DNA from 3 places in the Desulfolutivibrio sp. genome. Region 1 is predicted to be linked to each of the others. Evidence: predicted binding sites of a transcription regulator. Region 1 holds the regulator's gene; each other region holds the start of a gene.

What was found. The regulator sigma-54, encoded in region 1, starts transcription at its own class of promoters, with help from an activator protein. The targets are predictions, from matches to a motif close to CTGGCACGGNNNNTGCTT.
Region 2: the regulator sigma-54 is predicted to act here: its motif matches at 2,009-2,026, upstream of V3572_RS10040 (motility associated factor glycosyltransferase family protein).
Region 3: the regulator sigma-54 is predicted to act here: its motif matches at 1,549-1,566, upstream of V3572_RS15815 (Spy/CpxP family protein refolding chaperone).

What each region holds. Positions count from the first base shown of each region.
Region 1 is NZ_JAZHDB010000066.1:66,130-69,405, reverse strand. Features, by position in the region: gene hpf (ribosome hibernation-promoting factor, HPF/YfiA family) at 42-587, opposite strand; gene rpoN (RNA polymerase factor sigma-54) at 639-2,072, opposite strand; gene V3572_RS05120 (KdsC family phosphatase) at 2,218-2,739, opposite strand; gene V3572_RS05115 (CTP synthase) at 2,786-3,276, opposite strand, start outside.
Region 2 is NZ_JAZHDB010000133.1:10,711-13,986, forward strand. Features, by position in the region: gene V3572_RS10035 (cysteine synthase) at 1-1,929, opposite strand, end outside; gene V3572_RS10040 (motility associated factor glycosyltransferase family protein) at 2,060-3,276, shown strand, end outside.
Region 3 is NZ_JAZHDB010000215.1:25,196-28,471, reverse strand. Features, by position in the region: gene V3572_RS15820 (DUF4405 domain-containing protein) at 1-909, opposite strand, end outside; gene V3572_RS15815 (Spy/CpxP family protein refolding chaperone) at 1,076-1,519, opposite strand; gene V3572_RS15810 (NifU family protein) at 1,931-2,152, shown strand; gene gltX (glutamate--tRNA ligase) at 2,207-3,276, shown strand, end outside.

The DNA.
Region 1 (3,276 bases):
CCCCGCCAATGCGGTCATGGCCCGGACGTTTTTTTTCGGCGTCAGTTGCCGGTGCCAGGGTCGATGAGCCCGAAATCGCCCTTCTTGTGGCGGTAGATGACGTTTATCCGCTCGGTCTCGGAATTGAGGAACACCAAAAACTCGTACCCCAGGGTGTCCAACTGCATGGCCGCTTCATCCACGGACATGGGCTTGGGCTGGTAATGCTCGGACTCGATGATGGTCCGCTCCCGGGGGCCCGACGCGGAATCGGTGAAGCTGATGACGTCGGATCGCACGGATTCGGCGCGCTTGCGACGGTCCTTCTGCTTTTCGCGCATCTTGCGCACCTGGGCCTCGAGCTTGTCCAGGATGAGGTCGATGGTGGAATACATGTCCTCGGACTCTTCGTGAGCCGAGATGTGCAACAGGTCTGCGGTGAAAACGATGTCCGCCATCTGCCGGGTTTTCTCCACGCTCAGATTCACCTGGAGCTCGGAGGAATCGGTGTTGGTCATGTATTTCGTCAGTTTGTCAAAACGCTTGCGGGCGTAATCGCGAAGATGATCCGATGGTTCGAAATTCTTGAAGTTGAACGTGATGTTCATGGGGCGCCTCCTGTATGTTCGGCCGTGACGGATCACGGCGTGACGGGCGAATCAAAACATTTCCTTGCGCTTGGATGACGAGGCGATGTCCATGGCCGTGCGGTACTTGGCCACGGTGCGGCGGGCGATGTTGATCTGCAACCGCTCCTTGAGGATGTCCGCGATGGCCTCGTCGCTGATGGGTTTTTTCGGGTCTTCGGCGGCGATAAGCTGCCGGATGGTGGCCTTCACCGATTCCGAACCCACGGTGCTGCCGTCGTCAAGCTCCAGGGAACTGTTGAAAAAGAACTTGAGTTCGAAGATGCCGTGGGGCGTGGCCGTATACTTGTTGGACGTGATGCGGCTCACGGTGGATTCGTGCATGCTGATGTCTTCCGCCACATCTTTGAGGATGAGCGGACGCAACTTGTTCACGCCATCTTCAAAAAATCCCCGCTGAAATTTTACTATGCTCTCAAGAACCTTGTAAAGGGTGCGCTGGCGTTGATAAAGGCTCTTCATGAGCCACTCCGCCGACCGCTTCTTGTCCTGGATGTAGTCCCGATCCTTGTCGCCTTTGGGAATGACGTCTTCGAGATACATGGAATTGAGCTGGAGACGCGGCATCCCGTCCTCGTTGAGCAGGATGATGAAATCGTCGCCATATTTGTAGATGTAGGCGTCGGGGCTGACGAAGATGGGCTCGCTTGAGCCGAAGCTTGCCCCCGGCAGGGGATCGAGGCTCTGAATGGTGTCCAGATAGACCTTGAGCTGCTCCATGGTGATCTTGAACTTCTTCACCAGGGGCTTGTAGCGGCGGGCCTCCAGGTCTTCCAGATGCTCCGAGACGATCTCGACAAGGATGGGATCGGTCAGGCCCAGAACCTCCATCTGCACCAACAGGCATTCGCGGGGGCTCCGGGCGGCCACCCCCACGGGGTCCAACCGCTGCACCTTGTACAGCGCGGCCTCCACCTCTTCCGGCGTGGTCCCGGTCATGTGGGCCAGTTCCTCGGCCGTGGCCGACAGATATCCCGAAGAATCCAGGCTGCCGCAGATGGCCTCGCCGATGGCCAGTTCTTTTTGCGTGAAGTGCGACAGGCGCATCTGCCAGTCCAGATGGCCTTCCAGGGAGGGCTTGGAGGACAGGCGGGCGTCGAAGGCCATGCCGTCCTCGGGAATTTCCGTCTCGCGGAGGTGGGACTGGACCGGCGTGCTGGCGAAATCGCCCAGGTAGTCGTCCCATTCGGCGTTTTTGATCAGCTCCTTTTCGATGGCCGTATCTTCGCCGCCGGGCTTGGGGGCGTGATCGTCTTCGGCCATCTGCCGGTCGCCCTTCTCCTCCTCCAGAACTTCTTCAAGGAGAGGGTTTTCCATCAATTCCTGCTGGATGCTCTCCATGAGCTCCAGCCTGGACAGTTGCAGAAGCTTGATGGCCTGCTGCAGTTGGGGAGTCATCACCAACTGCTGCGAAAGTTTGAGTTGTTGCCGCAGTTCCAGCGCCATGGAATCTCGTTTGTACCTTGTGCTCTCGATTGAAGATCATGCGGGCGAGACAGCATCCGCCCGCGTCACGCCTACGGCCTGGGCCGCCTGCGTAGTGCGATTTATGACACAGACGCCGCGCCCTGGCAACTCGCAGACCCCGGGGCTATCGCTCCCATTTTCGCCACAGCCCCTGGAGTTTTCCCTGGGCCGAAAGCAGAAAACGGATGGCCTCGCGCACGGCCCCCTGTCCTCCCGGACGCCGGGATATCCACAGGGCCATGCCCAGAATTTCGGGCTGGGCGTCGGCCACGGCCATGGGCAGCCCCACCCGGGCCATGACCGGGGCATCCACCCAGTCGTCGCCCAGAAAGGCCGCCTGTTCAAAGGCCAGGCCCCTGCGGGCCAGAATGTCCTCCAGGATCGGCAGCTTGCGCAGATGGCCGCCGTGGTATTCGGCAATCCCCAACTCCCTGGCCCTGGCGGCGGCCGCCCCCTGGTCCAGGCCGCTGACCATGGCCACTTCGATGCCCGCCTCCTGGGCCAGCTTGATGCCCAGGCCGTCATGGACGTGGAAGCGTTTGCGGATGGCCCCGGCGGCGTCATACACAAGTCCGCCATCGGTCATGACCCCGTCCACATCCAGAACCAGAAGCGCGATCCGGCGCGCCCGGGACATCAGGTCCATGGCCTGGCTCCACCGCATGACGTCCCGGGCCGGGATGCACGACGGATCATGCCTTGGCCGCCGGACACGGAGGGCACTTTTCGGACGTGGAAGCGCCGTGGCCTGCCTCGCGCCGGGCCACGGCGGCCTTGATGAATTCCCGGAACAGGGGATGGGGGCGCATGGGGTTGCTTCTGAATTCCGGATGGAACTGGCAGCCCAGAAACCAGGGATGGTCTTTCAGCTCAACGATCTCCACCAGTTCGCCGTCCGGGGACAGGCCGCTAAACGACAGGCCGACCTCCTCGAACTGGTTGGCGTAGACCTTGTTGAATTCGTAGCGGTGCCGGTGGCGTTCGGAGATTTCAAGCTCCCCATAGGCCGCATAGGCCTTGGTGGCGGGCTTGACCGCACAGGGATAGGCCCCCAGGCGCATGGTGCCGCCCATATCGCCGTCAGCCTCGCGGCGCTCGATCTTCTTGGTGCGGAAATCGAACCATTCCTTCATGAGATAGATGACCGGATGGGCCGTGGTCACATCGAATTCCTCGGAATTGG
Region 2 (3,276 bases), on a different contig from region 1:
CTTGCCGGACGCGGCGCCGCCAGCGGCGCTGTGAGCGATCTCCGACAACATGACCGCCGTCTCCTGGACCCGGGCCCGGTTTTTGCCCCACATGGCCAGGGTGTCCGGGGCCAGGGACAGGGACTTGCGGTAGGCGGCGGACAAAAGCCACATGCGCACGTCCCGGAAGGCCATCCCCCCGGCCGCGAGGCCCTCGACGTCGGGGATCGACGGCTCCGCCTCCCGGTGGGCCGGTTCGCCCCCCTTGACCTGCCCGGTCACGAGCCAGGCCGCCGGACTGACCCCGGCCGCCCGGGCCCAGATGGAGCGCAGGTTCTCCAGGTGCGGAAAGCATTGGTCCTCGCCAGCCACCACCACGCTGATGGCCGGAAGCCCGGCCAGGGCGGCCACGGCCATCTGCAAAAACCAACTCGGCCGGACATTGCCCCAGGGGGTGACCAGCAGGTCGCCGCGTTTGAGGTCTTTTAAGCTGACACGTTTGAGCAGGGTGAAATCCTGGGGATTTTCCTTGAGATAGGCCGCCAGGTCCACGGTTTTGCCCAGGGCCAGTTTGCTTTGGTCGGCATGCAGGAGTTCCCCGTAGCCCTTGTCCCGGGCCACGTCGAAATAGACGCTGCGCAGTTTCTCATAGGCCAGGCCCCGGCGCATGAGCTTGTCGGCCAGGTCCACGGCCCGATCCGTGGCCGACGAGGCGGCCACGAAGGCGACCTCCACGCCAAGGCGGGCGGCCGTCCGGGACAAAACGTCCATGGCCCGGGCGACGTACTCGGCCCGGGTCACACCGGCCTCGGCGGCGGCCAAAAGGGCCTTGTCCTCCAGGTCGGCCAGGCCCGCCACGGCCGCGACCCTGGCCCCGCCCCGCTTGAGATAGCGGGCCAGCACGTCCAGGAACACAATGCGCCGCCAGCCGTCCGGATCGCCTGGCCCGGTCAGGGGCGGCCCCATGGCGAAGAGGCCGTGGGGTCCGGCGGCCGGATCGAGATAGGCCGTCGTCGCCCCGGAGACGCCGCACAGGGCCACGCCCTTTTTTTCGGGCGTGGCGAAAAGGGTGGTGCTCAGGTAGCGTTCGCCGCCGTCGGGCAAAATGGTGGCCACAAGCCCCGAGGTCAGCCCGGCGGCCACGCGAAGCGCCCCGGCCATGGCCGCGCCGCCGCTCATCCCGGCCAGGATGCCCTCCTCCCGGGCCAGACGCCGGGCCATCTCGAAGGCCTCCTCGTCGGCCACATGGATGATCTCATCCATGGCGTGCTTGTCATAAATTCCCGGCGGATAAGACTCCTGCATGTTTTTGAGGCCCTGGATGCGGTGCCCGGGAGAGGGCTCCACGGCCACCACGCGTACGGCCGGATTTTTCTCCTTGAGGATCTTGGCGCAGCCCATGGCCGTGCCCGAGGTGCCCAGCGTCACCACCAGATGGGTCAGTTTCCCCTTGGTCTGCTCCCATATCTCCAGGCCGGTGCCCCGGTAGTGGGCGTCGATGCTGGCGGGGTTGTTGAACTGGTCCATGAGCACGTACTTGTCGGGATGCTCCCGGGCCAGTCGATAGGCCTCCTCGATGGCCCCGTCGGTGCCCATGTGCCCGGGGGTGAGCACGATCTCCGCGCCGTAGGCGCGCATGATGCGCTTGCGTTCCTCGGAGGCCGAGGCGGGCATAAGCAGCCTGAGGCGATAGCCCTTGACGGCGCAGACCATGGCCAGCCCGATGCCGGTGTTGCCGGAGGTGGCCTCGATGACGGTCTTGTCCCGGGTCAGTTCGCCCGAGGCCTCGGCCGCGCCGATCATGGCCATGGCCACCCGGTCCTTGATGGAGCCGCCGGGATTTTTGGCCTCGAACTTCACCACCACGGGTACGGCCGGGTTGGGGCTTAAGCGGCGGATGGCCACCAGGGGGGTGTTCCCGATGAGAGTCAAAATATCGTCATGGATCATGTCGTGCGCCTTGGAGGGATGGTTCCGAAAAATGTCCGGACAGGCCGTGTGTTAGGCAAAAACGGCGCACTGCGCAAGGGTGGCAGGGAACTTGCTAGAAATGGGAAAAAACCATGCGCGAGGAGATGCCATGCCCGTCAATGTTTTTTTGCAGGACAACCTCTCCGCCCTGACGGCGGCCAAGGCCCCGGTCATCACCTGGCTGGCCTCCCAGAACATCGTCCCCGAGACCCTGCCCGGGCGTCTGATCAGAAACCCCATGGGACATCTGGACTATCAGACGGAACAGGGCGCGCGGCTGCACGGCGCCATCCCCCCGTCTGTGGCCTATCGCGACTGGACCCCGGCCGACGACGGCCGCCTGGCCGCCGGCGGAACCATCATCATCGGCTCGGGCCTGGGCTACGGCATCAACCATATCCTGACCAAGACCCCGGACACCCACAAGGTGCTGGTCATCGAGCCCCGGGCGGATCTGCTCCTGGCCTGCCTGGGACAAACCGACTATCGCCCCTTTCTGGCGGCGGGGAAGCTGGAATTCCTGCCTCCGGACAAAAAGGTCTTCGAAGAACGCCTGCGGCCCATGGACGTCTGCTTCATCTTCGGAAAAATCCATCTGCGCTCGGACCTGCCCTCCAGCCAGTTCGGCCCGGAATACGCCCGGTGGACCGCCCACGCCCGGGCCAGGCTGGAAAACATTTCCGTGGAGCTGTCCACCCTGCGGCAAAAGCAGGATGTCATGGTCGGCAACGAACTCAAAAACTATCACCGGGCCATGTCCGAAGGCAGCCTCCTGGGGCTTCGGGGCATGGGCCAGGGCATGGCCGCCGTGGTTCTCGGGGCCGGGCCGTCCCTGGCCCGGTTCGCGCCGGAACTGGCCAAACGCCGGGGACGGGCGCTCTACGCCACGGCCCTGCAGACCCTGCCCGCCCTGGAGGGCACGGGGCTTCGGCCGGACATCTGCATGGCCATCGACTTTCGGCCGGAGATGCGGGTGTGCATCGACAATCTGCGCGACAAGTCCTTTGCCGCCGACATCCCGCTCATCTATTCCACCAAGATGGACCCCGAGGTGTTGGCCATGTATCCCGGCCCCACCCTGCCCATGTGGAGCGTGGGAGGGCTGGCCACCTATGTCATGGCCGACCAGGAAATGATCCTCGATGCGGGCGGCAACGTGGGCGTGTCGCTTTTCCGGTTTCTGTACGCCTGCGGGGTCTCAAGCATCCTTCTGGCCGGTCAGGACTTTTCCTGGGCCGGGGAGTACACCCACGCCCCGGGCCACCACTCGGCGGCGTATAAGCATCGGGGAACATCCCGGCACGAGGTCACCACCACCAACGCCCA
Region 3 (3,276 bases), on a different contig from region 1:
TTGGGCCTGGGCCTGAGTCGGACGCTTGATGGGGGTGTCCGAGCGCAGGGACTCGTACACGTCAATGGGCAACAGCCCGTTTTTGTCCGCGATTTCTTTGAGCGTCATGGAGGCCGGGGCGTCGATGCCTCCGGCTTTGAGCTTGTCGGTCATGCGGGCCAGATCCAGGCCGTATTCCTCGCAGATATCCGACAGGCGGCGCTTGCCCAGGCCCGGGGGCGGGTCCGAAGGCAGCACCACCGAGGTCTGCATGCGCGGCGGCTGGATCTGGGCCGGGGCGCTGGTGGAGGGCACGGTGACCGTCCGCGAGGCCTCCCAGGCGTGTTTGAGGGCCTCGTAGACCCCGCCGGGGGCCAGTCCGTTGTCCTTGGCGATGTCTTTGAGCGTCTGTTCCGTCGAGGCCAGGCGGATGTTTTTTTGGGCCAGGGCGGCCTTGGCCCGTTCCAGATCGATGCCGAAGCGGCGGCAGAATTCGTCCAGCGGGGTCAGTTCGGCGTGGCCGTACGGGGGTTCGCCGTAGGTCTCGGACAGGCTGTCCTTGATGGCGGTGGACGTGCCGAGAATCTGGGCCATGGGCGGCAGCCCCAGGAGGGTTCCGGCAAAGACGAAAAGCGTCAGGGCCAAGGCGGCCAGAAGCGGCCGGTTCAGGGCCTCGATCTCCCCGTCCTGGCTGCGCAGGCTTTCCAGGATGGAGCGCCAGTCCAGGACAAGGTGCAGCGCCGCCAGAAGCAGGAGGAAAAAGCCCATGGTCACATGCACGTCGATCAGGCGATCCCGGGTAAGTCCGAAAATGGTCCAGTCGGCCCAGGCGGCCACCCGTGCATGGGGGGAAAGATACAGGAAAACGCTGGTCAAAAAGAGGCAGAAAAAGGTCAGGACCAGGGTCAGGGTCACGATTTTTCGAAGCATGGGGTTCTCCGGATGATGGCGACGTGGACAGGGCTTACGCCGCGCGTGTCCGGGGAGCATAGCAGGAGTTTCGTTCGGTCACAATTTGCCGGGCCCTGGCTTATGTGGCGGGGTTCCGGGGAGGGCATCCCGAAACCCCGCACCATGGAGGGAGGGTGATCAACGTTTATCCGGGGAATCCCGGAGGGCCCATGTGGCTGTGTCCGCCGGGACCGCCAGGGGGCAGGATGACGCCGGTTTCCTTGATGACCTTGCGTCTGGCCTCAACCTTGACCTTCTCCAGGGCCGTGCGCACCTTGGAGATTTCCTCGATCTGGGCAGCGATGGCCGCTTCGTCCGACTTGACGTCCACCACCAGGGCCTCAAGCTTGGCCTTGAGAACCTTGAACTCCTGGATCAGAGGGAAAAGCTTTGTTTCGGTCTCGTCCATGATCCGGTCGATGACCTGGCATTTCTCGGGGGAAACGCCGGGCATCATGAACGGCGGGGGACCATCGTGACCGCCAGGCCCGCCGGGACCGTCCGGTCCGCCAGGCTGGGCCTGGGCCAGATTGGCGACGCAAAACATGACGGCCGCGATCAGAAACAAGGTTTTCATATTTATCCGCATGGTCGCACTCCTTTGCGTTTGACTGGGTTTAGCAGCATCCGTGCCAACGAATAAACAGCGTATTTTTAGTATGTTACATTTTTATTTTGCGGCTTGTGCAAGATATTGTGCAGTTTTCGGATGCTCTTCTGCAAAATGTTGCACAACAAGCGGCAGGGCGGCTGCAATTGCACAAGATGGCGGCCGCCAGGTTCCCGGTCAGGCCTCCGGCCCGCGACTTGTCCGGACGGGGGCGGCCCGACCAGCGAAATGCGCGTGGAGATTGAAACGGCTGGCGACCCGTCGGGAGGGGATAGGCTCGGGGGAACGCCCGGGGGGACGCGGTTTGACAAGGTCCGGCAAAGGCATTACCTGCCCGCAAAACAGCCGTCAGAACGGGTTGGACGGCATCATTACCTAGAGGAGCACGACATGCGCGAGAAGGTCCAGGCGGCGCTTGACAAGGTGCGGCCCACGCTTCAGGCCGACGGCGGCGATGTGGAACTGGTGGACGTCACCCCCCAGGGCATTGTCCAGGTGAAGCTTACCGGGGCCTGCCACGGCTGCCCCATGTCCCAGATGACGCTCAAAAGCGGCATCGAGCGAGTGGTCATGAAGCTCGTTCCCGGGGTCAAGGGCGTCGAGGCGGTTTAGGACGGCGCCTGCGTCGCCCGGCATCATAACATTTATAGAAGGCGCCTGATCCCCATGACCACCATCGTCACCAGATTCGCACCCAGCCCCACCGGCCATCTGCATATCGGCGGGGCCCGAACGGCCATTTTCAACTGGCTTTTGGCCCGGGCCACGGGCGGCTCGTTTTTTTTGCGCATCGAGGACACGGACCAGGCCCGTTCCACCGAGGAAAACACCCGGGGCATCCTGGATTCCATGGCTTGGCTGGGCCTTTCCCACGACGGGGAGATCGTCTACCAGAGTCGGCGTTTCGACCTCTACAATCAGTATATCGACAAGCTTTTGGCCTCCGGCCACGCCTATTATTGCTCATGCACCCCGGACGAGGTGGAAGCCATGCGCGCACAGGCCCGGGCCAGGGGCGCCAAGCCCAAGTATTCCGGCCGCTGCCGCGAAAAGGGCCTGGCCCCCGCCCCGGGCGGGCCGGACATGGTGGTGCGCTTAAAGGCCCCGCTTTCGGGCTCGACCGTGGTGCGCGACCTGGTCAAGGGCGACGTGGCCTTCGACAACGCCGAACTCGACGACATGGTGCTTCGGCGCACGGACGGTTCGCCGACCTATAACATGGCCGTGGTGGTGGACGACTCGTGCATGGGCGTGACGCACATCATCCGGGGCGACGACCACTTAAACAACACCCCGCGCCAGATCCTCATCTATCAGGCCCTGGGGCTGCCGCTTCCGGTCTTCGGGCATGTGCCCATGATCCTTGGGCCGGACAAGAAAAAGCTGTCCAAGCGGCACGGGGCCACCTCGGTCATGGAATACGAGCGCGAGGGATTTTTGCCCGAGGCCATGCTCAATGGGTTGGTGCGCCTGGGCTGGTCCCACGGGGACCAGGAGATCTTTTCCCGCGAGGAGCTTGTGCGGGCCTTCTCCACGGACAACCTGGGCTCCTCGGCGGCGGTTTTTGACCGTGACAAGCTTTTGTGGCTCAACGCCCACTACATCAAGGAAACCCCGGACGCGGCGCTGGCGGCCATGCTCGGGGATTTTCTGGGACGCCTGGGCCATCCCGGGGCGGATGCGGCCTATCTGGCGCGGATCGTGCCCCTTTTGAAGCCCCGGGCCCAGACCATGGT